2 regions of the Sediminicoccus sp. KRV36 genome follow, and region 2 is predicted to be linked to the other one. Evidence: riboswitches for the same ligand, from Rfam matches in the RefSeq annotation. Region 2 holds a riboswitch; the other holds the start of a gene.
The links. A riboswitch is a leader RNA that binds a small molecule or an ion and turns the genes downstream of it on or off. The one in region 2 is predicted to bind cobalamin.
Positions count from the first base shown of each region.

Region 1: it holds a riboswitch for cobalamin, as region 2 does, so the genes downstream of both, LHU95_RS03955 (DUF1289 domain-containing protein) here and LHU95_RS21820 (TonB-dependent receptor) in region 2, are expected to answer to the same signal.

Region 1 is NZ_CP085081.1:906,326-913,245, forward strand. Features, by position in the region: gene metE (5-methyltetrahydropteroyltriglutamate--homocysteine S-methyltransferase) at 1-2,067, opposite strand, end outside; gene LHU95_RS03955 (DUF1289 domain-containing protein) at 2,140-2,355, opposite strand; cobalamin riboswitch at 2,490-2,733, opposite strand; gene LHU95_RS03960 (dihydroorotase) at 2,839-4,155, shown strand; gene LHU95_RS03965 (type 1 glutamine amidotransferase) at 4,183-4,863, shown strand; gene LHU95_RS03970 (hypothetical protein) at 5,061-5,483, opposite strand; gene LHU95_RS03975 (tetratricopeptide repeat protein) at 5,629-6,279, shown strand; gene LHU95_RS03980 (PQQ-binding-like beta-propeller repeat protein) at 6,280-6,920, shown strand, end outside.
Region 2 is NZ_CP085081.1:4,586,090-4,593,009, reverse strand. Features, by position in the region: gene LHU95_RS21845 (AbrB family transcriptional regulator) at 1-981, shown strand, start outside; gene LHU95_RS21840 (hypothetical protein) at 973-1,677, opposite strand; gene LHU95_RS21835 (CoA transferase) at 1,791-2,993, shown strand; gene LHU95_RS21830 (enoyl-CoA hydratase) at 2,999-3,793, shown strand; gene LHU95_RS21825 (exopolysaccharide biosynthesis protein) at 3,916-4,554, shown strand; cobalamin riboswitch at 4,563-4,771, shown strand; gene LHU95_RS21820 (TonB-dependent receptor) at 4,894-6,837, shown strand.

The DNA of each region.
Region 1 (6,920 bases), 1.2 Mb from region 2:
TTCGAGCAACTCCATCCGGCTGCGCGCCGTCTCGATCGAGATCACATCCGCATCCATCTCGGCGATGCGGTCCATGATGTCGTTGAATTCGGAGTAGCACATGTGGGTGTGTATCTGCGTCGCCTCGCGCACGCCACTCGCCGAGATGCGAAAGCAGGTGACCGCGTCCGTCAGATAGGCATCCCATTCATCGCGCCGCAGCGGCAGCCCTTCGCGGAAGGCGGGCTCGTCAATCTGCACGATGGGGATGCCGGCCGCTTCCAGATCCATCACCTCGTCACGGATGGCGTAGGCGAGTTGCCGGCGCACCGCATCGCGCGGGATGTCGTCCCGCACGAAAGCCCATTGCATCATGGTGACGGGGCCGGTCAGCATGCCCTTCATCGGCCGCGTGGTGAGGGCCTGGGCACGCCGCGCCCATTCCACCGTCATGGCCGCGGGGCGGGAGACATCGCCGAAGATGACGGGCGGCTTCACGCAGCGCGAACCATAGCTCTGCACCCAGCCATTCTTCGTGACGGCGAAGCCCTCCAGGAAATCGGCGAAATGCTCGACCATGTCGTTGCGCTCGAATTCGCCATGGACGAGGACATCCATGCCGATCTCCTCCTGCCAGCGCACCGCCGCTTCCATCTGGCCGGCCAGGAAGGCGTCATACCCTGCCGCATCCAGCGTGCCGCGCTTATGCGCCGCCCGGGCCGCGCGGATTTCGGCCGTCTGCGGGAAGCTGCCGATGGTGGTGGTCGGGAAGGCCGGGAGATTGAGCCGCGCCTGCTGCGCCACGCGCCGCCGCGTGAAGGGCACGCGCACGGCATCCTCGGGCCGGCCAGCGGCCAGGCGTGCCGCCACTGCCGGATCATGCAGACGCGGCGAGGCGCGTCGTGCTTCCTGGCGGGCATCGCTCGCCAGCAATTCCGCCGCGATGGCACCCCGGCCCTCGGTCAGGCCCCGCGCGAGGATCGCCACCTCCTCCAGCTTCTGCCGGGCGAAGGCCATCCAGCCGCGCAATTCCGGATCGAGGCCCGTCTCTGGCGCGAGATCCACGGGGCTATGGAGCAGCGAGCAGGAGGGCGCCACCTGCAGCAACTCGAAGCGCCGTGCGGCCGCCGCGCCGCGCAGCTTCAGGAAGGCGCGGGAGAGGTCGGTCGCCCAGACATTGCGACCATCCACCACGCCGAGCGAGAGGATCATGCGCGGCGGCGCGTGGCGCAGCGCCACGTCCAGCATCTGGGGTGCGCGCACCAGATCAAGATGCAGGCCGGCCACGGGCAGGGTCAGCGCGGTTTCGAGGTTCTCCCGCAAATCGCCGAAATAGCTGGCGAGGATGATGGAAAGCCTGGGCGTCACCGCCGCCAGGGCCGTGTAGGCGTGGCACAGCGCCGCGCGCGCCGCGTGCGGAAGGTCGAGCGCGAGACATGGCTCATCCATCTGCACATGGCGCGCGCCGGCGGCCTCCAGCCGGCGCAGGGTCTCCGCATAGAGCGGCAGCAAACCCGGCAGAAGGTCGAGCGCATCGCCACCGCCCGCCATCTTGCCCAAGAGGAGAAAGGACACAGGACCAAGCAGCACGGGCCGCGTCACCTGGCCCAGCGCCAGGGCTTCCTCGAACGCCTCGACCGCCGGAAAGCCCGTGGCCGTGAATTCCTGGCCTGGCTGAAAGACGGGCACCAGGTAATGGTAGTTCGTATCGAACCACTTGGTCATTTCCAGCGCGGGCGTCCCGCGCGCGATGCCGGCGGCGGCCTCACCCGCCGTGCCCCTGCCACCCCTTGCCAGGGCGAAGCGTGTGGCGAGCGAGACCCGCTCGCCCGGCCGCCAGCCATAGCCTGGCGGGATCACCCCGAAGGCGCAGGCATGATCCAGCACATGGTCATAGAGCGAGAAATCATTGCTGGGCGGCATGGCAATGCCGGCCAGTGACTGCAGGGCCCAGTGGCGGGCCCGCAGATCGGCGGCGCTGCGCAGCAGGGCTGCGTCATCCGACTGGCCGGACCAATGGGATTCGAGCGCGGTCTTGAGCTCCCGCCGCACACCCATGCGGGGGAAACCGAGATTGAAGGCGGACATGCATATTCTCCTGGCGGGGCGGCCAGATTCCGAAACCCGTTCTGCGTGGTCCGGCTGTGCGGGCCCTTGACCCTACCGCCCCTGTTGATCGGCTGATGTGCGAAGCGCCAGCCGCTCCCGCGCCCTGACCAGGATGGCGCGCTGCGTCGCGGCCGAAGCCGTGGACCAGCGGGCGATCTCGTCGAGGCTCCGACCACAGCCGAGGCAGATGCCGCCCGCATCCAGCGCGCAAATCTGCACGCAGGGCGAAGCGGGGCCGGTCTCGGTGGGCCAGGGGGTGGCTGGCATGGGGGTCAGGGCCCGGTCTGGCCGGGGCCTGATGTTCTTCGCATTCGGGGCCAGGAGAGGCGGGTGGCGTGCAATGGGGCGCGGGAATGGCGCATGGTCAGGTTCTCCTTGCCAGGGGCACCCCGCCCCGGTGGTTGGGTTTCGATCGTGCTGGCAGGTCTCCTGGCTCACGGGTCGTCACCGGCACTTCCGTCTTCCCAGGGCGAACCCCAGTGACGTTCCCCAGTAAGGGGCCCCTCGTCAGGAGAGGGTGAAGCGCCAGCTCACCGCTGACAGTTGCGGGGTCAGCTGCCGACTTGGCCGGCTGGAGTTCCAGCTGGGGCCGCACGGCATTCCCTTTTCACCGGCTCGCGCCGGACCAACACGTCATCAACATATCCTTATGGGTTTTTCTGTCAAGCGATTTTCGCCTCCAGGGCTCCGCCGTCTTGCATCGGCGGCCTGACGCGTCAGATTGCGCGCTTCGTTCCTCCGGAGACTTCCATGCCCCATTTCGATCTCATCCTGCGCGGCGGCCAGGCCGTGCTGCCCTGGGGCATCGAGCCGCTGGATATCGGCGTGCGGGATGGCCGAATCGCCGCCATGGGCAGCCTGCGCGGCGCCGAGGCGACGCAGGAGGTGGATTGCCGCCACCTGCATGTGCTGCCGGGCCTGATTGACGCCCATGTGCATCTGCGCGAGCCCGGCGACCCCGCGGTGGAGACCATCGCGACCGGCACCAGGGCCGCTATCCTGGGCGGCCTCGCCGCCGTGTTCGACATGCCCAACACCGCACCCTCCATCACGGATTCCGCGCAACTCGCCTGGAAGCGCGCCTATGTGAGCGAGAACGCCTATTGTGATGTCGGCCTGTATGTCGGCGCCTCCAAGAAGAACATCCCCGACCTCGCCGACCTGGAAGTCGAGGAGAATGTCTGCGCGGTGAAGGTCTTCGCCGGCTCCTCCACGGGTGATCTGCTGATCGAGGATGATGCCAGCCTGGAGGCCGTCATGCGCTCCGGCCGCCGCCGCATCTGCTACCATTCGGAGGATGAGTATCGGCTGCAGGCGCGCAAGCCGAACTACAGCTCGGGCATGCCGCACCGGAACCACATGGAGTGGCGCGATGTGGAATGCGCCATGCTGGGTACGCGGCGCCTCATGGCCATCGCCCGCAAGACCGGGCGCCCCGCGCATATCCTGCATGTCAGCACGGCCGAGGAACTCGCCTACCTGGCCGACTACAAGGATATCTGCTCGGTCGAGGTGCTGATGAACCACCTGACCCAGACGGATGAGGCCTATGGCCGCCTGGGTGGCTATGCCGTGATGAACCCGCCCATCCGCGACCAGCGCCACCTGGAGGCTGCCTGGGCCGCGGTGCGCAACGGCACGGTGGATGTGGTGGGCAGCGACCACGCGCCGCATTCCCGCGCCGCCAAGGAACGCCCCTGGCCCGACACCGCCGCCGGCCTGACCGGCGTGCAGACCATCGTGCCCGTCATGCTGGACCATGTGAGTGCCGGTCGCCTCAGCCTGATGCGCCTGGTGGACCTCATGTGCGCGGGCCCCGCGCGCATCTATGGCGCGGTGAACAAGGGCCGGCTGGCCGTGGGCTATGACGCCGACTTCACGCTCGTGGACATGGCGAAGTCCCGCGAGATCACCAATGACTGGATCGCCAGCCCCTGCGGCTGGACGCCGTTTGACGGCCATCGCTGCCAGGGCTGGCCGGTGGGCACCATCATTCGCGGCCATGTCGCCATGCGCGAGGATGAGGTGCTGGGCGGCCCGATCGGGCGGCCCGTGGCGTTCCGGTAGGAGCGGCCCCGGCCGGCCCGCGCCCCCATGAAGATCGGCATCCTGCAATGCGGCGCGGTCCCCGAGGAGCTGGAGGCCGAGCATGGCCGCTACGGCGCGATGGTCCAGCGCCTGCTGCCCCCGGCCCGGGACACCGTGCTGCATGACGTCACCGCCGGCGATCTGCCGCACAGCCCCACCGATTGCGAGGCCTGGCTGCTCACCGGCTCGCCCGCCGGGGTCTATGACGACCTGCCCTGGATCGCGCCGCTGATGGCATTCCTGCGGCAGGCGCGCGGCCGCACGAAGCTGGTGGGCATCTGCTTTGGCCACCAGGCCATGGCGCAGGCTTGGGGCGGCCGCGTCGTGAAATCGCCCAAGGGCTGGGGCATCGGGCTGCACCGCTACGACGTGCGGCAGCCCGCAGCCTGGATGGAGGATCGGGCGGCGGTGCATGTGCCCGCCTCCCACCAGGATCAGGTGGTGGAGGCGCCCGCCGGCGCGCGGGTCACGATCGCCAATGAATTCACCCCCCTGGCCGGGCTGGATTATGGCGACGCCGTTTCCTTTCAGTGCCACCCCGAATTCACGCCGGAATTCGGGGTCGCCCTGCTGCAATCCCGGCGCGACAGGTTCGGCCCGCTGGCCGGCCCGGCCATCGCCTCGCTCGCGCGGCCCCATGATTGCGCCCGCGTCGCGCAATGGATCCGGCGTTTTCTGGAGGGCTGATGCGGCGCCCGCACGGCTTTGGCCGCGCCGGGCGGGGCCGGCGGGCAGGGCCGCGGCCCGGAGCCTGCCTCCGGCAAGCCCGGCTTCCCGAAGGATGCATGATGCAGGCCTGCCGATCATCAATACATGGCGCGGAATCTCGCCCCCCGGCGACGGGTGCTGCCCGTCGCGGGTCGCGCTACAGGAACGCCGCAGCCCTACGGCTCCACCAGCGGTTCGATCCGCAGCAGATCCCGCGGCAATCCGGGCCACCACGCGGTGCGATCCGCCTCCTGGGCCGCGTTCAGGCTGGTGGGTCCATCCACCACGCCGCGCTGCATGGGGATGCTGGCGGGCCGGGTCACCCAGCAATCCACCTGGCCCAGGCTGCGCGTGCAATAGGGCGGCGCCGCCGGGGGCGCCTCGCTCGGCCCGCAATAGGACAGTCGGCGATCCAGCCGCACGATCGAGCAATCCCGCCCGCTCAGCCCGGAGACAACGATATCCGGCACGCTGCGCCCCACCAGGGTGACGGAGGCGACATTCACGGCCGCCCCCACCGCGAGGCTCGTCGCATCGCAACCGGGCAGGGCCAGCAGGGTGGGGAAAGCCAGGATGGGGAAAGAGAGGAGGGGGCGCATGGCCGCATCCAACACCCGGCCTGCTTAACACCATGCCAATGCCGGGCCGGCGCCGTGCCGCCAGAACGATTCGCGGCCCCGGTGATTTCACCGCGGCGGATGATGCTCTATACCGCTGCTCCCTGAACGCTGAAGGCCCCCGATCTTGCCGGATTTGATTGACGAAGTGGATGAGGAGCTTCGCGCCGAGCGCGCGAAGAAGCTCGCCCAGCGCTATGGCGGCCTGGCCACCGGGGTCCTGCTGCTGGCGATTGCCGGCGTGGGCGGCTGGGAGGGCTGGCGCTGGTATGAAGGCCGCCAGGCCGGCCAGGCCTCGCAAAGCTTCCTCGCCGCCTCCCGCGATGCCGCGGCGGAGGGCGCTGACCTGCGCGCCTCGGCCGAGCGCTTCGCCGGGATCGCGCAGGGGGCGCCGGCCGGCTACCGCACCCTCGCGCGGCTGCGCGCCGCCGCACTTCTGGCCGAGACCGGCCAGCTGGACGCGGCCCTGGCCGCCTGGGAAGCCCTGGCACGCGACCAGGAGACGGACCAGCTCTACCGCGATCTCGCGACCGTGCTCTGGGGCCTGCATGCGCTGGACCAGGGCGACGCCGCGATGATCGAGGCGCGGATGGGCCCACTCGCCGCTCCGGGCGCGCCCTGGCGCGCCTCCGCGCAGGAGGTGCAGGCATTGGCCGCCCTCAAGCGCGGTGACGCCGATCAGGCCCGCCGCGCGTTGCAGGCCATCATGGCCGATGCGGCCACACCGCAGGCCCTGCGCGACCGCGCGGGCCGGCTGCTGCAAGGATTGGGAAGCTAGATGGAACATCAGAAACCAGCCCGGATCGGCCGCCGCATGGCGCTGCTGGGCAGCGCCACCCTGCTGACCGGCTGCGACACGCTGCGGGACTGGTTCGACAGCGCGCTCGGCCAGAGCAAGGTGCCGCTGACGGGGGATCGCGTGCCGGTCATGGCGGCCGAGCGCGGCATCACGCCCGATGCCTCGGCGGCGAACCGCCCCTTCGCGCTGCCCGCCCCCGCGCTCAACACCGAATGGCCCACGGCCGGCGGCAATGCCGGGCATGCGCCGGGCCATCTTTCCCTGCCAAGCCCGATCGGCGAGGTCTGGCGCACCTCCATCGGCTCGGGCACCGGCTATCGCCAGCGCCTGACCGCCGCCCCCCGCGTGGTGGGCGATACCGTCTTCGCGGTGGATGCCTTCGGCTGGGTCACGGCGCTGGATGTGGCGCGCGGCAACCGCCGCTGGCAGACCGATACGCGCCCCCGGCGGGACCGTGACGGCGCGGTCGGCGGCGCCCTGGCCTATGCGAATGACACGCTGTTCTGCGCCACCGGCCTCGCCGAGATCATGGCGCTGGACCCCGCGACGGGCGAAATCCGCTGGCGCGCCCCGCTGCCCGCCCCGGCCCGCGGCGGCATCGCCGTCGCTGGCAACCGGGT
Region 2 (6,920 bases):
GCAGTCTTTTCGTTGCTGCACGTACCACTCGCCTGGATGATCGGTGCCATGTTCGGCACGGCAGCCCTGGCGTGGTTCCAGCCCGTGGCTGTTCATGCAGCAGCGCGGCCCGCCTCGCTCATCGTCATTGGGCTGGCCTTTGGGCAGACGTTTTCCGGGCCAGTGCTGACCGCCCTGCTGGGGGCCGCCCCTGCCATCCTGATCGCGGGGTTGCTCTCCATCCTGGCCGGTATCGCGACCATCCCGATCTTCACGCGGCTGGCCGGCACGGATGCGCGCACGGCCTACTTCGCGACAATCCCGGGTGGCGTGATTGTCATGGCAGTGCTGGCACAGCGCGAGGGCGCGCCGCTCGCACCGGTGACGCTCGCGCAGACATTGCGTGTGCTGGTGGTGGTGCTGGTCATGCCGCCCACACTCTCGGCCATTGCGCCGCATGGTGATTTCAGTGCCTTCGTGGCGCCTCGCCTCGCGTTTGACGCCTGGGGTCTGGTTGCGATGCTGGCGATCGGTCTGGTCGCGGCGCTGGTGATGCGGCGCACCGGCATTGCCAATCCCTGGATGATCGGCCCGTGCTTCCTGGCGATTACAGCCGCCGCGTTCAACCAACTCCCCTCTGCCGTCCCCGGCTGGTTGATTGATGCCGCGCAGGTGGGGATGGGCGCGGGGCTCGGGCAGAAGATGACGCGCGATTTCCTGTTGAGCTCGCGCCGGCTCATGCGCGCAGCGCTCATCTCCTCTCTGTTGCTGTGCCTGTTCTGCACGGTGTTTGGCGCGGGCCTCGCCTGGGCCACGGGCTTGCCGCCCTCCGCGGTGATGCTGGGCATGGCGCCCGGTGGCATGCCGGAAATGGGTGTAACGGCCAAGGCGTTGGGGGTGGCGGTGCCATTGGTGCTTGGCTTCCACCTGACCCGCACCTTGATGTGCAATTTCCTGCTGGGGCCCATGTATCGTGGCTTGGTTCGCCTGGGGTTACGCTAAGGTGCTCCATTTTCGCCAGGCGCGGCGGCCGCTGTAGAAGCCGAAGAGCAAACCGCCGACCAGCGCGGCGAGCGGCATGATTGTGAAGACGACGCCCATCGCAAAGGCGCCTTCCATCTGCGACATGCCGAAGATCTCGCCCAACGCGCTCGCCAGGAACACAGAGGCAACTGCCGAGACGACGCCAGCCACCACAAAGCCGCCCAGCCCGGCCTGGAGTGCACCGCCCAGCCGGCTCGGCATGATCCCTTGAAAGCCGCCCAGGAGGATGGCGGGCAGCACGCCGAGAGCGATGACGGTCCACATCACCCCCTCCGAAGAACGCAGTGACGCTGGCAGAAGAAACTGATCCACCAGAAAATAGATACAAATGCCAAGCGGCAGGCCGAGCAGACCGCCCAGCGCCATGCCAAGCAACCCGCGCCCCCACGAACCACCGCGGCTGCCCTCGGCCCCTGGCGCCGCATGCGGCTGGCCAGCTTGCCCCCGCAGCGCCAGCAGGCGGTGGTAGAGCGCGTCGGGATTCAACGGGTTGTCCTGCTCAAAGGGCCAGGTCTCGATCAGTTCCCGAAATTTCTCCGCTTCCCCCGGGCCGATGCGTGCATGAAGGTCGCGCACCAGGGCATCCATCGTGGGGCCGAAGATTTCGGCTTTTTCGACAATGATGGCGTGATACCGATTTTGGCTGGGGCGCACCGGACGTATCCTCCAAGCTGCGCAGTATCGTGCCAGCTTCGAAGAGCTTTTGGCCAGCCGGGTTCCTGCTCTGCGCAATCCCCGTTAGCCTAACAATAGCTTTGGAGGAAACCATGCCCGATGTCAGTGCGAAGGCCGGCACAACGCTGCCTCTGAGCGGGCTGCGCGTGCTCGACCTGACGCTGGCCCGCGCCGGCCCCACCTGTGTGCGGCACCTGGCCGACTGGGGCGCCGACATCATCCGCATCGAGCCGCCGGGCAATAATGACGGCTTCGGTGGCGCGCGGGATGGCTTTGATTCTGTCAATCTGCACCGCAACAAGCGCGGCTTGGCCATCGATTTGAAGCACCCCGATGGGCACGCGGCCTTCCTGCGCCTTGCCGCCACGGCCGATGTCGTGGTCGAGAACATGCGCATGCAGGTGAAGCATCGCTTGAAGATCGACTACGAAACGCTCGCGGCCATCAATCCACGCCTTGTCTATGCGTCGATTTCCGGTTTCGGCCAGACCGGGCCGTATTCGACGCGTGGCGGCGTGGACCAGATCGCGCAGGGGCTGGGCGGCCTCATGTCCATCACCGGCGAACCCGGGCGCGGGCCGATGCGCGTGGGCATCCCGATTGATGACCTCACCGCGGGCAATCTGCTGGCGATGGGCGTGATAATGGCGCTTTATGAGCGCGAGAAGACCGGCAAGGGCCGCTGGGTCCATACCTCGCTGCTGGAGGCGCAGGTCTTCATGCTCGACTTCCAGGCCACGCGCTGGTTGCAAAACGGCGAGATCGCGGGGCAGGCCGGCAATGACCATCCGGTAAACACGCCGATGGGCGTCTTCCCGAGTGCCGACAAGCCGATCAACATCGCCGCCTCCTCGCCCAAGCTCTGGGCCGTGTTTTGCAAAGTCGCAGCGCGCGAGGATTGGCTCGAAAAGCCCGAATGGAAGACCGCTGAAGGCCGCACCGCCGACCGTGCCGCGCTGAACGCCGCGATCGGCGAGGTGACGCGCCAGAAGCCCAGCGAGACCTGGATCGCGTTGCTGGATGAGGCGGGCATCCCCTGCGGCCCGATCAACAACATCAGCGAGGTCTTCGAGGACCCGCAGGTGCAGCATCTGGGCATGGTGTGGGATGTGCCGCATGCCAAGCTGGGGAAGGCCGGGGTGGTGCGCACGCCAATCAACATCGAAGGCCACAAGCCCGGCATCCGCCGCGGCGTGCCGGGCCTGGGCGAGCATGCCGACGAGATCCTGGCGGAAGCCGGGCTGAGTTCCGAAGAGATCACCGCCTTGCGGTCGAAGAAGGTTTTGGGAGAGTGATTGAGATGCAGTTCGCCGATGGAAAAATCCTGGCCCGCAGCGAAGGCGGCGTGGGCACGATCGTCTTCAACCAGCCCGAGAAGCGCAACGCGATGAGCATCGCGATGTGGGACGGCATGGCCGAGGCGCTCGACCTCTTCGCCGCCGATCCCGCCGTGCGTTGTGTCGTGCTGGAAGGCGCTGGCGGCAAGGCCTTCGTCTCGGGCGCCGATATCAGCCAGTTCGAGAAAAGCCGTTCGGATGCCGATGCGCAGCGGCAATACAACATCAAGACGAGCCATGGCCGGGATAAGCTGGCGAACTTCCCGAAGCCGGTGATCGCGAAGATCCAGGGCTTCTGCATGGGTGGGGGCTTGGGCATCGCCATGTCCTGCGACATGCGCATCGCGGGTTCGGGCAGCGAATTCGGCATTCCGGCAGCGAAGCTCGGCATTGCCTATGGCTTCGACATGGTGAGCAACCTGGTCGCACTCGTCGGTCCCGCGCATGCGCATTTCATCCTGATGACAGGCGGACGACTTGAAGCCTCCGAGGCGGAGCGCATGGGCCTGATCAACAAGCTGCATCCGGCTGAATCGCTGGATGCGGAGGTCGCGAAAATCACCGCGACCATTGCGGTGAATGCGCCGCTGTCCTTGCGTGCCAACAAGCGCACCGTACGCGCCGTACTGGCCGATCCTGCCGGGCGGGACATGGCGGCCATCGCGGCCGATCAGGATGCCTGTTTTGACAGCGCGGACTACCGCGAGGGCCGCCGCGCCTTCATGGAGAAGCGCAAGCCCGCCTTCACCGGGGCGTAACGCCCTGGTGTCGCGGCAAGACGTCTTGGCGCAAACATTTTGCTGGATTCGTCGCAATATCCCGGTAGGGTCCGGGTCATGCGCAGGCGTAAAGCGCATGGGAATGTCACAAGGAAAGCGTTTTGGACGGAACGGCGCAAACCGCGACTGAACATCAGGATGAACATCTCGCGCCCATCTCGCGCATTGTCACCGAGGTGGCGGCACAATTCCCCGGTGCCAGGATCACGCTGGGCGAAATGGCGGAGGCATTTGGGGACCGTGCTTTTGGACTGTTGATCCTGCTGCTCTGCCTGCCGTCATTGCTACCAGGGATGGCTTCGGTCTTCGGCATTCCCATGCTGATTCTCGGCGCGCAGATGGGGATGGGGCGGCGGGTGCCGAAACTGCCGCGATTCATCGCCCGCCAGTCCATCAAGCGGGAGGATCTGATGCGCCTCTCGGGTGCCTCTGGCTCTTCCTGGATCAAGCGCGTCGAGCAGTATGTGAAGCCGCGCCCTGGCTTCTTTACCGGGCCGACCGGCGACAAGATCGTCGGCTGGCTGACGGTCTATTGCGCGGTCATGTTGATTTTGCCGGGACCCGGCACCAACGGTCCGCCGGCCTTTGGCAACATCATCATGGCGTTGGGCGTGGTCGAAGCCGATAACCGCGTGATCGGGATCGGAGCGGCCTTGACCCTGCTCGGCAGTCTGTTTGCCACCTTCGTGATCGGCGCATTGATCTGGGTGGGAATACAGGCTCTTGGCTGGATGGTCTGATTGAGCCTACACTCACGTCACGTGAAGGTGACCCGATGAGGGTTGAAACGGGAATGCGTGAAGTTCTGGCCTTCGGGCTGGATAATCCGCGGCTGCCCCCGCAACTGTAGGCGGCGAGCGCTGGTCCATACGCCATTGCCCCCAAATCCGGGGTGAGAAGGCGGGCCAGGGCGTTGACCCGCGAGCCAGGAGACCGGCCTTCGCAGAGTTGTTCTCGCGCGTACCGGGCGGGGTGCACCGGTGCCACGGACTTGTTCCGTTTGCGAGCTCGGCGCCAGCCGTCGGGCGGGGCGAATGCCCTGCTCGGCATGTCGTCATGCGCAACACGGGGAGCTTCCCATGCGCCGTATTCTGCCCAGCACCGCCGCCATCCTGGCGTTGGTGACGCCTGCCTTGGCGCAAGTCGCCATCCCTGACACCATCGTGACGGCCACTGGCGTGCCCACCGCGCTGGAACGCGTCCCTGCCTCCATCACTGTCATCAATCGCCGGATGATCGAGGAGAATGGCTTTGCCAATCTCGCGGAAGCCCTGGCGAGCGTCCCTGGCCTTCGTGTCGCGCAATCGGGCGGACCGGGGCAGCAGGCCAGCGTGTTCATGCGCGGCAATTCCAGCCGTTCGACCCTGGTGCTGATGGATGGGGTTCCGGTCAATGACCCCTCCGATGCCAATGGCGCCTTCAACTTCGGCAATGAAACGCTGTTCGATATCGAGCGGATCGAAGTGCTGCGCGGTCCGGCCTCCTCGCTCTATGGCAGTGCGGCCATCGGCGGCGTGATCAACCTCGTGACGCGTCGGGCGCCCGCGGACCGGACCGTGATGCCCTATGGCGAGGTGGCTGGCGGCTCACAGAACACCTTGCGCCTGGGCGGCGGCGTCGCCGGCACGGTCGGCGCCTTCGACTACCTGGCGAGCCTCAACAACATCTCGACCCAAGCCTCCAATGCCACTGCCTCCCGCTTCTTCCGCACGCTGGGTGAGCGGGATGGCTTCAACAGCACCAATGCGACGGCGCGCCTGGGCTACACGCCGATCGAAGGGACCCGGCTGGAAGGGCTGGTGCGCTGGCGGGAGAACCGCATCGGCATTGACAGCGTGCCGCGTGACGATCCGAACTATACGGGCGATGACCGGCGCTGGCTGGGCCAGATCCGTGGCGAATCGCGTCTGTTTGATGGCGTTTGGACAACCGGCCTGCGCCTCGCCGTTACGCAGGATCGCCGCACCTACTCCAACCTGCCTGATATCCTCAGCGCAGCCCGCACGCAGGATTACTACAGCGGTACCCGCCAAAGCGTGGATTGGGGCAATGTGGTGCGGTTGCCCAGTTTTGGCCCCGCGACGGAGGGCGCGGTGACCTTCGGCGTGAACTATGCGCATGAGGATGTGACGAGCTATGCCGGCAATGTGCCCTTCCGCTCCTCCGTTGCGGCCAAGCAGGATACGACGGCCGGGCATGCCGCCGTGCAGTATCGCTTCTGGGATCGGCTCGATGTCACCGGGGGCGTTCGCTATGACAGCGTGAGCAGCTTTGTGGGCTATACCAGCTGGCGTGTGGGCGCGGTGCTGGCGGTGCCTGAGGCAAATATGCGCATTCGCGCCTCGGGTGGAACGGCGTTCAATGCGCCCTCGCTGAACCAGCGCTTCGGGATCATCGGCAATACCTTCCGGGGGAATCCCAATCTGCGCCCAGAGACCAGCATCGGCTACGAATTCGGTGCGGAGATGGATATTCCCGCGTTCGGGCAGCAGCGCTTTTCGACAGTCGGGTTCACCTTCTTCCAGTCGCGCGTGACGGATCTGATCAACTTCAATGCGCAATTCAACTCACTGACGAATGTTGCCAGTGCCAATCTGAAAGGGGTGGAGCTTGTCTGGGCATTGCGCCCAGCAAGCTGGCTGACAACGGAAATGGCCTGGACCATCACCGATGCCACGGACGGCCAAACAGGGCGCGTTCTGCCGCGGCGGCCGGAGAGCGTCGTGAGTGCCCTGGCGAGGATCGAACCCATCGCTGGCCTGGTCATCACGCCGCAGATCTACTTCACGGGACGTTCACCGGAAGGCGCCTTCGCCACCTATCTGAACAGCGGGGCGAGTGTCAGCTCACCGCGCAACAACAAATCGGGCACGTTGTTCAACCTGACGGCGAGCTATCGGATTACCCCGCAGATCACCGGCTTTCTGGAGGGACGGAATTTGACGGACAGCAAATGGGAGCCGGTCAACGGCTTTCAGACGCCGGGGCGGAGCGCGATCATCGGGACCCGTTTCGCGTTCTGATCGCGCCGAGCTGGGAGGGGCGCTCCGGGTGGATGTGACCGCCGGAGCATGAGCCATGGGGGCGCTGCGCTGGATCGCAGCGG